One region of the Aliiglaciecola sp. NS0011-25 genome, then DNA from elsewhere that is predicted to be linked to it. Evidence: predicted binding sites of a transcription regulator. Region 1 holds the regulator's gene; each other region holds the start of a gene.

Region 1 (5,332 bases):
ATTACTGTATGTTGTAGACAAGGGCGCATAGAAAGTCCAACCAAATGCTGGACCGCCACCTTCCATAAACAACGAAGCTAACAAAATGGTAAATGCCATTGGCAAAATCCAGAAGCTCCAGTTATTCATTCTTGGTAGAGCCATATCCGGCGCACCAATCATCATCGGAACCAGCCAGTTGGCTAATCCGGTAAATGCAGGCATAACAGCCCCAAATACCATGATAAGTCCATGGACTGTCGTCATCTGATTAAAGAAATTCGGTTCAACTATTTGTAATCCAGGCTGAAATAATTCAGCACGAATTACCATAGCCATGGCACCACCAGTTAAAAACATGATGAATGCAAACCACAGATACAGCGTACCTATGTCTTTATGGTTCGTAGTAAATAACCAACGTTTTATGCCGCTGGGAGCATGATGGTGATGGTCATCGTGATCTAGTTCTGTCGTCGCTGTGCTCATAACCGCTCCTCCTATTGACCTGTAATTACGGCGTTAACATCTTTAGCTTGGACCATGTCACCGGTATTGTTACCCCAAGCATTACGTTCATAAGTGATAACTGCTGCCAGCTCACTCATAGTTAATTGTTTTGCAAAAGCTTGCATGGCAGTACCCGTCTTACCGTTTACAACGATTTCAATGTGCGCAGGCATATCAGCCACAACCATTTGGCTTCCAGCCAATGCGGGGAAAACCCCGGGCAAACCTTGACCATTTGGCTGGTGACAAGCTGCACAAGCGCGCATATATACTTGCTCACCAGTGCTCATTAGCTCTTCCATGCTCATATTCATGGCCAACAATCTTTGCTCTTCTTCTTTCGCTTTGCGCTGTATTTCTTCTTGAGTGTTTATCCATTCTTCATATTCAGCGGGTTCTTTGGCGACCACAACTATTGGCATGAATCCATGATCTTTCCCGCAAAGCTCTGCACATTGACCACGGTATACACCAGGTTCAATCACATTTGCCCAGGCTTCATTGATAAAACCGGGATTAGCATCTTTTTTAACGGCAAAGTCAGGAACCCACCAAGAATGAATCACATCATCCGAGGTAACCAAGAAACGCACCTTTTTGCCTGTTGGAATAACCAAAGGACGATCAACTTCTAAGAGGTAGTTATGGCCTTTTTCAAACTTGTTGTTTATCTGTTCTTGCTGAGTTGCCATCACAGAATAATATTCAACGTCGTTTTCCATGTACTTGTAATGCCATTTCCATTGAGACCCAGTAACAAGAACAGTTACTTCTGAGTTTTCGGGATCTTCCATTGCAATCAAGGTTTTAGCCGCTGGGAATGCCATTACGACAAGAATGATAAAAGGAATTATTGTCCAAGCGATTTCAACTTTTACACTCTCATGAAAGTTAGCAGGTTTAGCACCGCGAGATTTACGGTGGAAAATCATGCTCCAAAACATGACACCAAACACTAATACTGCAATGACTACACATATGAAAAACATGAGCATGTGCAGATCATAAACTTGTCCACTGATTTCAGTCGCGCCTTTGCGCAAATTCAATTGATACTGATCAGCAGTCGAAGTCGAATCTGCAGATACTGTAAATGCAATTAGACTGGTCAGTATTACCAATATGCCGGACCATATCTTTTTCACTCAACACCTCCTGTTGATTTAAGCCGTTCCCAAAGGAGCAAAGCAGAGTAAACAACCGCAAAAAACTCAGCTATGGTAAATGACTTGGGATCTAAATGTTATGAAGCTGTAAAAACTAGTATAAGAATTACTCAACTAAAGTCTAACGTCTAGTGTTTTTTGTTAAAATTATAAACAACCGGTTGATTTTCAATCAAAATAGGCAAAAAAGTTATTTTTTATATCAATTGCAAATAGCTTTGGTTACTAAAGATATTAAAATCGGTAATTTTCCATCCGCAAAAAACAAAAATGCTCGCTCGGAGAATAACTAGACATTCTGAAATGGATTTTTTAGGATATTTTTTGAACAGAAAATGTATTCACTGGCAGAATACAAAATAGAGAAATCGTGGTTCGCAGTTTTAGAAAACTAACATTCAAAATAATAAAAAAGGTGACCAAATAGGTCACCTTTTTTAAAGAACTTTGCAATCAACCGCGTAATTACATCCAATCAGCGTTGCGAATAACGCCCACAGCAATACCTTCAATATTAAAAGGTTGCGACGCTAGATCCACTTTAATAGGGTTAAATTCATCGTTTTCAGCATGCAGAATCACTTCTCTACCACGCTTTTCAAGACGTTTAACAGTAACGTCTTCATCGACTCTTGCCACAACTACCTGACCATTGTGAACATCGGTTGTACGATGAACTGCCAGCAGGTCACCATCCAAAATGCCGATATCCTTCATACTCATACCGCTTACTCTAAGCAAAAAATCGGCACTGGGTTTAAATAGATCAGGATCGACTTTGTAATGACATTCAACATGCTCTTCCGCCAGTATAGGTTCACCCGCAGCAACACGGCCAATCAAAGGTAAGCCAACTTCTTCCAAATCATCTTCTAGGGGAACATTAAGTTTAATCCCTCTAGATGTGCCAGGTAGAATTTCAATGACCCCCTTACGCGCCAGAGCTTTTAAGTGCTCTTCTGCCGCATTAGCTGATTTAAAACCTAATTGTCGCGCAATTTCAGCACGGGTAGGTGGCATACCTGTAGCCAACATAGTGGCTTTAATTAATTCGAGAATTTCGCTTTGTCGTGGAGTTAGTGGACGCATAAACAGCCTGTTTTTCTATACAGTTTAACTGTTAGTATATACAGTTACGAAGATAAAACAAACTTTGTTTGTTGATTGATGTTTTAATCTAAGAATAAATTAAATTGATACAAAAAAAGAGGCTACTTAAAAGTAACCTCTTATATTCTAACAAATATATCGAATTAATTATGTTCTACGTGAAGCCATTCTCAAACCGAATAGTCCTAAAGCCAACACACCTAATGTTGAAGGTTCAGGAACAGGTACACCTGGGTTCTGACATTCAGGCAAAGTTGGGTCTTGACCACAACCAGGAGGAAGTGACTCACCCGCTAATAAAAACGAACGAATATTTTCCAAAGCAAGCGCTTCTTCTGTAGAAATTCCAGTTAGCCAGTCAATATCACTGATCGTTACGATACGACCTGCATTGTTTACTAAATCAGACGTGGCATAAGCAACACCAATGTTAAAACCGTCTGCAGCTACTTGGGCTGCAAACACTTTAGAAGGATCTGATACAAATAATTGTCCAGGTGCGTCGATATCAAATGTCGTATTACGAATATCGTTAGGTCCAACCAGAATAGTCGTATCAGGTGTTAGGAAAGTACCTGTTTCGCTTGAAGTAGAATCACCTGCACCGCCAAACTGCATCGCAACATCACCAGTAAGCGTTGAGAAAATATTTTGTACCCAATCATTATGAGTTTCACAGCAAGGTCGTTCAGTTTGACCGTAGAAACCACCACCGCCGTTAACGAAGTCGATAACATTTTGACCGATGGCTGCCCCTGGATCAGATAAAAATCCGCCATCCCATACAATATCATAGGCTGACATATCCGTTGGCGCAACACCCCAACTATTAATCACTGTTAGATTATCGCCAAAAGTAGTTTGGAATAAGTCTGTCCAACCACCGCCGGATAAACGACCTCCCTCATCGACTACTAGAATCTCTGCTGCGTTAGAAATAGTAGAAGAAAATGCGAGCGCTCCTGTTAAAAGCAAAGAACTTACACTTTTTATCATTTTTTTATTCATTGACCCTTTCTCCATTATTAGGAACTCAATTTTTGAATCTTTTTATAGATACATCCTGCAACTGTGCAAAAAGTAAGCATACTTTATGCCTAAATGTAAACTCAATACTTTTCAGCAAGTTAGATTGAATGAATTTAAATCACTACTTTGATGTGTAAAACTAACTGACAAAATATTAAGCCAAACCTCATATTGGATATTTTTATTACCGGAAGTATTTTCTGACAATTGCGAAGTTAATAGAAATTGATTTGAAATATGATAATGCTACTAAACAAGATGACTTTAGATGCGCTAACAATATAAAATAGCAGTACGACTCAAGAGTCGTTAGTCTGCGTGTTTTGGTGTGCAAACATGAACAGAATTCCGTTCTTCATGCTATGCTTTTAACGATTTCGAAACCTCAAGGTGTTATATAATATGGATTGGCTGCATAATTTGCTGCTTTCGATTTTTGCTTTTCCCGTAAAATGGCTGGTCAAAGTCAATAGTATTCCAACAGACATTGAAAGTGAGCTGGGTATAGATAAAAGTAAACCTATAGTTTATTTGCTCAGAACTCACTCTATTACTGACCAACTTGCGCTTAAAATGTCGACTAAGAAAGTGGACTTACCCAGCCCTACCAAGAAAATTCTCATAGGTGGAGAAGAACACAGCGCCAGTGTATTTCTTGAGCAACCTCAATCTGTTATTGGTAGGAAGATCAAAGGAACCAAAATAGCAGCAGATTTAACCCATTTATTTCAACTTCACAAAGACAACGCAGATCTCGATTTACAAATTGTGCCGGTTACTGTTTTTTGGGGTCGCGCGCCAGGCAGAAAATCCAACGGATTAGCAGATCTGTTAGCCGACAAGGCTTCACCGAGTTGGTTACGCAAATTTTTTATCGTGTTATTTTTAGGTCGCGATAATTTTGTGTCTTATAGTAAAGCTGTATCGTCTAAAGACATGACCAAATTACCTGGTACAGAGTCTGAAATCGCGCACAAATTAATTCGCCTAGCAGGCACCCACTTTCACCGCAAAAGACAAGCATTTAACGGCCCAATGCTGTTAGAAAAACAAGAGTTATACAATTCGATTCTTGGTTCTGTGTCTGTTATCAATGCAATCAACGAAGAATCCAGACAAAAGAAAATTCCTTTGTCTAAAGCCAAAGCAAACGCTAAATCTTATATAAACGAAATTGCTGCAGATTATCGTGAAGGTTTGATCCGCTTTGGAGACAGGGTGTTAACCCGTATTTGGAACAAAATATACGATGGGATCGAAGTTGGCCACGCCGACAAAGTGAGAAAATTGGCACAAAATGGCCATGAAATTATTTACGTTCCCTGCCACCGCAGCCACATGGATTATCTGCTGTTAACCTACGCAATTTACCATCAAGGGTTAGTGACACCGCATATCGCTGCAGGTATTAATCTAAACTTTTGGCCTGTGGGCGGGATTTTCCGAAAGGGTGGGGCTTTCTTTCTACGCCGCAGTTTTGCCGGTAATAAACTCTATACTAGCGTGTTCCGTGAATATCTAGAGCTATTATTCAACAA
Region 2 (5,332 bases), on a different contig from region 1:
AGGGTTTTGAGCGATTCACCAACTCATTCAACACAACAGGAGCGTCGCTAAAAATACTATCTGCGACTTGCGAAGCGATAGCACTTAACGGTAAATAAGACAGCTTTTTCCCTTCAAACATCCAATGACACTGCTCTAAAATTTCATGGAATTGTTCATCGAGGTTCCTCTTAGCATCCTCGATTCGGCTTTCTAGTTCATTTTTCGCTATAAGATCATGACTTATTTGGCGTTCATGCTTTTTAATATGTTCAAGGGCAAGTAATTCGATAGCAATTGCTTTTAACGGTTCGATTCCTTCTGGTGATGCAAGGATAATGGCTGGTGAACCCAACGAAAAAGACTCTAACTTTTTCTCACTACACTTTTTAGCTATTACGACAAATGTTGCAAATGCTTGTCCTGAGAGCTGCTCTTTTTCTAAAATACTGCTATCGATGCTCTCAAGCTTGTCAACAATAAGTGTATTAGTCCAACGCATAGATCCCGTTTTGTGATAATGGGATGTCGCCAATACAGGAGATTGAACATTACATACTGATGTCCAGTCTACGCCTTCACTAATAGATTCTATTGTTTCAACTACAAGTGAGTTTATGTCAATGTCACTCCCTTGAAAAACAAAGAGAGCATTATGTTTTTGTCTAAAAATTATCACAGTCCACTTTTCTAATTCTGTGATAACAGTTTCAACTTCCCCTCTGTCCTCCCCTCTTTCAGTTAAATATTCAACTAAGAATTCTCGGGAAGCATGTATATGATTTTGAAATCCAAAAATAGTCAGTAAGGCAATTATCTTAGTGATACTTACATGAAGGTCACTTCCCTTTTGTGCGGCTCGTTGTATCGCATCGCATGCCTCTAACCATGCTTTACCGTCACTTGAGGTGACAATAATATGATGTAAATTATGTTCTAAATAATCCCATAACGATTCAGGACTGTATAAACATAAATTATCTAGTCCAACATCATAATACTGATGTAAGAAAGCTCTAAAACCAAATTTTTCATTGGACGCAAGAAAGCCAAAAAGACTTCTCTCATTTTGCGAAAAGCGTCTGCGTGAAATAGGACCAAGAAGTAAACTAACTAATGGATCTAATGGAAACGTATTAATTAACACATTTCGGTTTTTAGATTGCCCTTTAAACGACTTAGTAGTGATATCTGCAAGCTTTGAAAACTTCTTTTGTAAGGTAGATGATGCTTGTTTACTTTTTTGAATCGAATCACCAACTAAAACCAAGGATTCATCAATACTTGGATTAAACCCAAAATCAACGTAGCGACCTTGTACCTTTGCCCACTCCTTTTGAGTAAGCGCATCTTTGTTCTTTGCGTACTCGGCGAACGCTTGATGAAGAAAACCTATTACAATTACATCAGTACTCGCCTGCTGAGCGATATCGGCAAGCTCCTGGAAAAAGTACAAATCGGCCCCAGAACGAGATTGAAAATCAAGAGCCTTGCCTAATTCATCTAAAAGTAAAATATAACCGTCACATTTATTAACTTTGCGATTAAAAATAGTTTTAATTTGCTCTAAACATTGAGCATCTGATAATTCTGAAACTTCTTGTTCATTGAGCTTATGTTTAGTTTGAGTTGCGATACTTAACAATATTGATTGAGCAGGCGAACTTAACCCACAAACATGTTTAATTGGTTGCCAACCTTTTGTTAAACGAAAAGCATTTTTAACTAAATCAGTCAATCCTTCTACATTTGCTATTTTCTCTTGAGCGTAGTTTCGTTCTTCACTATTTTGAGATAGTAAAAAAGTTATAAAAAGAGCAATAGTTGATTTACCAGAACCATAAGGGCCGGTTAATGTGAACGTGCGTTGTGCACTATTTGAAAAGCTCCGGCAAAATGTTTCAATCGTATTGATAGCTGTACCATGCAATACAAACTCATCAATAAACTCTTGGAAACCTCCTTGACTGTCAATTCGAGTAGAAGATTTATAACGAGGATTAACGGAAACCACAGAATGACTATTCACAACTATCTCCGTAATATTGATATATATATAATTCAGGTTTAGAAATTAACTCTTTACTTACTCTTACTTGTCTCAAACCTAGAGAGTCAATCCACTTAATTTTACTATTCGTGATACGCTGCGCCTCGTCTAATTTGTGGCCTAAACCAGACTCAGATAGCCTAAATATTCGACCTGGAGAACATGGTTTCGACAAAATTGCGTCAAATTCAATAGAGTCCACATTGGAATCCTGATTTTCAACCGCGATAAATTTAATCAGCGCGTAAATAAATATTTCTATCGGTAAGTTATGCCTCTCACCTAACTCACTGATATAAAATGAGTTACCATTTTCTTTAAGCAAATTTAACTCACTCAGAGGAGAGCTAAAATGCTCCTCATCGACAACAGCTCCTTTTTTAGATGAAGCAGCTTTACGTTTTTTACTGTAAGTATTAATAAAGCAATCAAGGTCTTTTCTTAGAGTCGAAATATTAGAAGGTTCAGACTTCGTCAAATGAATTGATTCATCAACAAAGTCATCTAAAAGCTTTTTCTTCTCGAAACTCTGCACGTTTGAATAATTAAAAAAGTAGCGATAGGCAGAAAGAAAGTCATAATTAAAATTCAGTAAAAAATGCACTAACCAAACTGAACCTATTCTTTCTAAATAAGGATCTGCTCCTTCAGTTTCTCCAGCGGAACCGAAAATATAGCTGCCGAGGTCAGAAACAAAATGTTCTATTCTTCCATTCTCACTTTTAGGCTCTACAAAAGAAGAAGCCTCCGCCCAATAACGAATAGCATTGACCATATTTTTGCCAACACCCAATTTCACTATCGCATCACGTGTATGAGCTTCATTTGATGTTTGAAATTTTCCATTATTATTCAGATGGTTAATAGATTTAAACAACCATCCATACCTTAACGGAAAGGTATCGTGTCCTGTGTATTTTGCTTTCATGCTGCCTATTTTGGAGAAATCATCCAGAAGTTAATGGTAGGCAATTTTTTAAATGGATGGAAGTACTGAAGTGAAATTAATGCTGTGTATAAGCACAGGTAGAGTATTGAAAACTATGAATAGAAAGAAGTCAGTAGGTTTCAATATTTTCATTCGGAAAAAGCAATTTTTTTTAACAAAAAAAGCTTGTTTCATTTATTAATCGTGTTTAGAAAAATTATTTTAAAGTTTTTATACTTTCATTTTAATAGGATTAAAGTGTGCAAAGCACTGATAACAATAAAAAACATCACATTTATTTTTCTGTCTATTAGTGTTAGTGTTATTTTCCTAAGATCTATAATTGTGAAGTACCGGGCAAATCTTTGACCTATTAGAGTAAAGCAAAGCATCGGAAACTTGTAGTTTAAAAGGAATTAGAATTGTCTTTAATCAATAATCAGACCTTTCCATTTAATAAGTGGTGGTTTCACACCGCAATGTCTCTTGTAGAAAAAAACCCTTCTTGTTTTTCAAGCAAATATACAGCCCAAACGATGGCCGTCATGATTGCCGGTTCCAATGTTGTTAAAGCTATTCAAGAATGGTTAATTGCATCAGGTATTGTTGAATCAGCGCCTAAACAAACTTATCGTTTAACAAATTTTGGAAAAGCCATTCATAGTTATGATTCTAAACTTGAACATTCAGGCACATGGTGGGCGATTCATTTTGCATTGGCATTTTCGAAAAAAGCTGATACGTACTCCCAATATTTTATTGAGTTTGATTGCCAAAATAGACCTGAGATAATACTAAAAGATCTTGAGAAAAATATTATCGAAAAGTTTGAGGCTAGTTCAGCTGTCGCGTCGATAGAAAAAAGTTTTCAAGGAGTCAATAGACTTTTTGATAAGCATTATCCATTTAGTGAGTTAGGATTAATTGAAAAATCGGGAGACGGAAGTATTTTACGTATAGGGACTCCCGACTTAACAAATGATATAATCATACATGCCCTCATTACGGTAAAGTACCAGCTATTTCCTTCTAGAGAGTCAGTGTCCTTTTCACAATTTTGTGAAGAGTCAAATATTCATAAGTTTTTATGTATTTCCGCGCAAGAGCTTAGAAAGCAGCTAATAAAACTTAGTCAATCTACTGAATTTGGCAAGCTTTTATCGTTTCAAACATCAATAGACATCGAGTCCTTATCGTTTAATGATGAACTAACACCTCACAAAACAATGCTACGATTAATTCAAACGAAAGAAGAAACATGGAAATAGGACTAAAAGTACTAGCAGAAAAAGCAAAACAGGTGCTAGATACAGTACATTTGAACAATAAAGTACGATATCGTTCAGTGTGTTTCATGAGCCAAGATATAAGTGTAACTGAAGGCCTAAAAAACTCTTTTTATATCGAATTATCTACTTATGAGAGATGGCTTGCACCAAGCCAAGGTGGGGCACCAGCCTATGGCACTACAAGAAGCACATTTGAGAAACTAGTTATTAGTAACACAGCAAAAGGTTTGTTGATCTACAGACCTGAAGACTGGATAACTAACTGGCCCAAAGTTGATCAGGCAGCGTTTTGGTCATTTATCTCAATGCTGCACGGGCAGAGAGAAATTGTTTTGATAACGAGTATGAACCCTAGAAGCGATATAAAGCGCTATATGAATGAATTTGCAATAGAAGATACAGGCGTGTCTTACTGGTTATCTAATAAAGAGAGAAAATAGGGAAGTTTTTGAATATGAATTTAAGCGACATAATCAGTATTAACGCTCATATAAACGATGCTGCGATTGTATTAGATAAAGGAATATCTAACTCATCTCTTGTTGGAAGCTTTATGCCAACGAAAGCTTCTATTAAAGTATTTGAACATTTAAGTAAAGCAGTGTCTCCCTCGGCTACTCAAGAACAAAGAGCAATTAATGTCTATGGTAGTTACGGATCTGGTAAGAGCCACTTAGCTGTTGTAATCGCTCACCTGTTAAAGTTTGGCGCGGATGGCGAAGGTTTTGAGCAACTCCTCTCAAAAATATCAAGTTCAAAAAACGAAAACTTAGCTAAGAATATTAAAAATACTTTTTTATCAGATGCTGACGCTAGGCCTTATTTATTCGTTTCATTATATGGCTCAAATACAACGTCTATTGGCGCAAAGTTGCTTCAAGGGCTTTATGATGCTTTAGATAGAGAGGCGGGATTAGAACCTTCAAATATCTTGCCAAAAACTGAATTTGACGCTTGCAGAGAGAGGCTTCAATCGGTTATCGAACTTAAGCCAGAAATTTTGAATCAAGACTTAGATGAATTTGGAATTTCTGAGTATTTAGATATTGAATCATTGCTTGTCGGGTTGGAAAACCATGAGAATCA
Region 3 (5,332 bases), on a different contig from region 1:
CTACATTGGGCTTTTTCCAATATATCGGCCCTAGCATTATGTTTATTTTGGCTGTGTACTTGTATGACGAGCCCTTGCATGAGGCGCGTTTAGTCACATTCGGATTTGTTTGGTTAGCTTTAGTGATTTTTAGCTTTGATTCTTATCGGGCATATCGTAAATCTTTGAAATGCATGGGGGTGTAACAATTATCCCTGCTTTTAGTCAAGGTCGCCAATCACTCGGTTGCGACCTTGGGCCTTGGCTTTATAAAGGTGTTCGTCAGCTACGGTTAACATCGACTCTATTTTTTTACTAGCGCGGCTCGTCACTCCAACGCTCAATGTGCATGAGTGGCTAATACCTTTACTCTTTATTATTTTTTTACTTACGTCTTCGCGAAAAGCATTTAGCAGTTCAACTGCATGAGCATGGTCGACATTCGCCATAAAAATACAAAACTCTTCGCCACCGAAACGTGAGAAGTGAAAAGATGAAAAGTGGCGAACAATTATCTTTGAAACTTCTTTTAGCACTACATCTCCGAAGTCATGGCCAAAAGAGTCGTTAATTAATTTGAAGTTGTCCAAGTCGATTAAAGCTAACGACATTTGTGCCTGTCCACGGTGGATGGTGTTGTTAACTTTATTAAAGAAGTGCCGGCGATTTGGGAGTCCGGTTAAATAATCTGAGTTGGCCGCTTGTCTAATGGCTTCTATCTGCTCGATATGTTCGACGTTTTGTACGATTCTGCAAAAAAATTCTTCGTGACAATAAGGCTTTCGTAAAAAATCATTCGCGCCACTCTTTATGAATTGAGATAATAACGAAGCGCTCATGTTCGTTGACAAACCAATAATGCTTAATTGATCTTTATCGTAAAGTTTTCTGGCTTCTGAGACTAATTCCAACCCTGTCGTATCGGCCAATTGTTCTTCAACTAACATCAATTTTATAAGTGGGTGTCTTTGTAACAGGGTTAGTGCTTGTTCGGCGCTTGAGGCTTCGTAAGTGATGAAGTTATGCCGGGCTATCAATGAAGATTGCTTATTGCGATCGCGCCTAGATTTATCTACCAATAACACGCCAATCTGTTTGTTTTTTTCTAATCTGATTAATAGCCGGCTCAGATATTCGAACATTTGTGCGTTTTGCTTAGGGATATAATCAACTACAGGTTTGGCTAAAATATTCTCGCGAATATCCTCTTCAACCCCACTGGTTATAACAATGGTAGGAATAAAGGCATCTATGGTGAAATTAATTGCCTGTCCATGAGGAGCGTCGGGAAGGGAATAGCCAACAACAGCGCACAAATAAAGCTCTGGTGAGGTAGTTTCAAAAATGATTTTCGCTTGAGCTAACGTATTGGCTAACACTACATCTAAGTTAGCTTTGCCAATGACACGCTTGAGCACGCGCACACTTGATTCACTATCTTCTATTAACAGAACCTTAAATTTCATTGGCAATTCAGTTCGTTTTAAATTTTTTCCAATTTAGCATAGGCCAACATTAGCCACTTTGTCCCTATGTTGTCAAAATTCACTTCAACTCGGGCATGTTCACCGCTTCCTTCGTAATTTAAAACGGTTCCTTCTTGAAACTTACTATGTTTGACCCGTTGTCCTAGCTGAAACCCGGTAGACTCAAACGCCATATGCGATGTTGCTGGTTGAAAGCGGTTTTGAATCGGGCGGCTGACGGTTGTTCGCAGGCGCACTTCCTCAATACATTCACTGGGAATTTCTTTGATAAAACGTGATGGTGTATGGTATTTATCTTGGCCATATAACCGTCTTGATTCGGCATATGTCATGTATAGTTTTTGCATCGCACGGGTCATACCGACATAACAAAGTCTGCGTTCTTCCTCTAAGCGCCCGGGCTCTTCATGGCTCATCTGGCTGGGGAACATACCTTCTTCAACACCGGCTAAGAAAACTAATGGAAATTCCAAGCCTTTTGCTGAATGTATTGTCATCATTTGCACGGCGTCTTGGTGGGCATCGGCTTGTGATTCACCTGCTTCCAATGATGCGTGGGCTAGGAACGCTGATAAGGGAGTCATGTTTTCAGCCTCTTCAGGGGCTTCGAATTGCTTACAAGCGGTCACGAGTTCCTCAAGGTTTTCGATACGAGCTTGGGCTTTTTCACCTTTTTCCGCCTGATACATAGCAAATAGGCCTGAATTTTTGATGACATGATCAGCTTGCTGGTCTAATTCAAACTCTTGTACTTCAACTTGTAACTTCAATATTAACTCGACGAAGCGCTGAAGTGCGGTGGCTGCTCTTCCTGAAAAACGCTTTTCACGGAGCATGTCATTGGTGGCTTGCCACATTGATAACTCTTCATTACGAGCTGTTTCTCGAATTAATCCAAGGGTTTTATCTCCAATCCCACGAGTTGGCGTGTTCACAACTCGCTCATAAGCTGCATCATCTATTGGTTGATTAATCAGCCTTAGGTACGCTAGGGCATCTTTGATTTCTTGGCGTTCGAAAAAGCGTAATCCGCCGTATATCCTATACGCCACCGACTCCTGTAACAGAGCTTCTTCTAGAACCCGGGATTGAGCGTTGTTGCGATACAAAATGGCACAATCTGCTAACGCATCACCTTTGTCGCTCCATTCCTTAATCCGTGCCACAATAAATCGAGCTTCATCCAGTTCATTGAAGCCTGCATACATAGAAATGGCTTCGCCTTCGGCATCTTCAGTCCACAGATCTTTGCCTAGTCGCCCTTGGTTATTATCTATCACCGCATTAGCGGCTTTGAGAATATTGCCTGTTGAGCGATAGTTCTGTTCTAGTCGAATTGTCTTGGCGCTAGGAAAGTCCCGCAAAAAGTGCTGAATATTTTCCACATTGGCGCCACGCCAGCCGTATATGGATTGATCATCGTCACCTACAATCATCATGTTGTTGTCTGCACAGCTCAAAATGCGCAACCAAGCATATTGGATGTTGTTAGTGTCTTGGAATTCATCGACCAAAATTGTGCGGAAACGTTTTTGGTAATGTTTGAGTACATCGGGGTTGTTCAGCCACAATTCATGGGCGCGCAGCAACAACTCAGCAAAATCTACCAAGCCTGAGCGATCACAGGTTTGTTGATAAGCTTGGTATATGTCTTTCATGGTTTGTTTGGTTGGATCACCCTGAGTATCTATGTGCTCAGGTCGCAGGCCTTCGTCTTTATTGCCATTGATGTACCATTGAATCGATTTAGGTTGCCAATTCTTTTCATCTAAATTAAGCGATTTAATCACCCGACGAACTAATCGATACTGGTCATCAGAGTCCAATATCTGAAAATTCTCAGGTAAGCGTGCCTCTTTGAAATGAGTTCTAAGCAGTCTATGGGCGAGTCCGTGAAACGTACCAATCCACATAGTGTGCAATCCAGAACCCATTAAACGTTCTACTCGACCACGCATTTCTCTGGCTGCTTTATTGGTAAATGTCACGGCAAGAATGCTAAAAGGAGCAAGTTGCTCAACTTCCATTAACCAAGCGATACGATGCACAAGCACTCGAGTTTTGCCACTTCCGGCACCGGCTAAAACCAACATATCGGACGGGGGTGCTGCCACCACTTCACGTTGTTTATCGTTAAGTTGGTCTAAAAGTCGAGATACATCCATAACAAGCTTATTTAAATTTATTGATTAATAGACGAAGTATATCAGTTATACTGTGTTTTTATACATCGAAAGGGCTGGTTTTGTGACTTTTACCCAGCAATATGCAAACTGAGCTTGTATTTGAACGTTTTTGCCCGCACATCCGTTCTAATAAACTAACATAAGACAAAAGTGACTTACCCTAAGTTTGGGTAGAATTCAATTGAGGAGAACTAGATGCCAATCGATAATTTCTGGAAGAGATTAAAAGCTGAAGCTGAAGAATTAGTGGAAAGCGAACCTCTCTTAGCCAGCTATGTGCATGCTTGTATTCTCGCTCACCACAACTTTGAGACGTCTCTGAGCTTTATTCTTTCGAATAAAATCCAAGATGAGGTTATGCCCGCGCTCGCTATTCGCGAAGTGCTTGACCAAGCCTATACATTGAGTCCCGAAATTGTAGAGTCAGCAATCGAAGACATTGAAGCTGTGTTAACCCGAGATCCTGCAGTAGATAAAATTCTCACTGTATTGTTGTATTTTAAAGGCTTTCAAGCGATTCAGGCTTATCGTTTATCCCATTATTTATGGGCCAAAAACCGCAAGCAGTTAGCCTTGTTTGTGCAAAGTAGAACTTCTGAAGTCTTTGGTGTTGATATCCACCCTGCTGCAGTGATTGGCAAAGGCGTAATGTTTGACCATGCAACTGGTATTGTTATTGGTGAAACTGCCGTTGTGGAGGATCATGTTTCAATTCTACAATCTGTCACGTTAGGCGGAACGGGGAACGAGTCAGGAGATCGTCACCCTAAAGTACGCCAGGGCGTCATGGTGGGAGCAGGGGCCAAAATTCTTGGTAATATTGAGATTGGTGCAGGTGCTAAAGTTGGTGCTGGTAGCGTGGTTCTCAAGAACGTTCCTAAGCACGTTACAGTTGCAGGAGTGCCTGCGAAAATTGTCGGTGTACCTAGTTGTCCTAATCCTTGTGAAACAATGAACCAAAATATTTACGAAGATTAATGGTTGGGCAGATAAGTCGACCATAAAGCGTCTCGTTATTCCCCTGTAGGCGGGTGTTTTAGGCCGAGTTTGTCATCGCTTTTCCACGGGCTGAAGCCCGTGCTACAGACATTAGTAGCACGGTATTTATGCCGTGGATTGGTTGAATTGTTTACTGAGAGCTGAAGCCCGTGCTACAAAGGCGAAAATGTATTTGGTTATTTATCTGTAGGCGAGTGCTTTAGCCTCGTGTTATAAGAGCGAACTGTCCGTATTTAGTTTTCAATCAATAAATTTAACTCTTCCAAATCATCTAATTGAACATGAGGAAGGACTGTGGTCTTTTCTTGAGTTAAATGCATTTTCCGGTTGTAGGCGTACCAACCGCTTTGCATGCCCGCATTGATTGCGCCCATCACATCTTTTTCTAAGTTATCACCCACATGTAGAATCTCTTTGGGAGCTACTTTCAATGTTGAACTTGCCAGCGTAAACATCGCATCGTGAGGCTTCATCGGTCGTTCCAAATTGGCTTTAAAACAATGGCTAAAATACTCACTAATACCAATCTGTTGCAGGTTCACGTTACCGTTGGTGATAGCAACCAAAGGGAGTTTATTAGCCAACTTAGACAACAAGGCACATATTTCTTGGTTCACTTGAAAGTTACTGCGATGGTGATAAAAGAAATCAAAACAGTCATCCACCGCTGAGCTGAGATGG

Evidence for each region. The regulator LexA, encoded in region 1, represses DNA repair genes until DNA is damaged. The targets are predictions, from matches to a motif close to TACTGTATNNNNATACAGTA.
Region 2: ABWV72_RS14210 (DUF4007 family protein) is a predicted target of LexA. The motif match lies at 3,038-3,057, and genes of this name have one in related genera.
Region 3: uvrD (DNA helicase II) is a predicted target of LexA. The motif match lies at 3,680-3,699, and genes of this name have one in related genera.

What each region holds. Positions count from the first base shown of each region.
Region 1 is NZ_BAABWR010000005.1:32,532-37,863, reverse strand. Features, by position in the region: gene ctaD (cytochrome c oxidase subunit I) at 1-468, opposite strand, end outside; gene coxB (cytochrome c oxidase subunit II) at 480-1,634, opposite strand; gene lexA (transcriptional repressor LexA) at 2,121-2,744, opposite strand; gene ABWV72_RS05700 (PEP-CTERM sorting domain-containing protein) at 2,913-3,773, opposite strand; gene plsB (glycerol-3-phosphate 1-O-acyltransferase PlsB) at 4,197-5,332, shown strand, end outside.
Region 2 is NZ_BAABWR010000015.1:99,590-104,921, forward strand. Features, by position in the region: gene ABWV72_RS14205 (hypothetical protein) at 1-2,008, opposite strand, end outside; gene ABWV72_RS14210 (DUF4007 family protein) at 2,001-2,957, opposite strand; gene ABWV72_RS14215 (DUF4007 family protein) at 3,380-4,225, shown strand; gene ABWV72_RS14220 (hypothetical protein) at 4,216-4,686, shown strand; gene ABWV72_RS14225 (hypothetical protein) at 4,701-5,332, shown strand, end outside.
Region 3 is NZ_BAABWR010000008.1:103,581-108,912, reverse strand. Features, by position in the region: gene rarD (EamA family transporter RarD) at 1-185, shown strand, start outside; gene ABWV72_RS08825 (diguanylate cyclase) at 201-1,445, opposite strand; gene uvrD (DNA helicase II) at 1,463-3,631, opposite strand; gene cysE (serine O-acetyltransferase) at 3,848-4,630, shown strand; gene ABWV72_RS08810 (HAD-IA family hydrolase) at 4,885-5,332, opposite strand, start outside.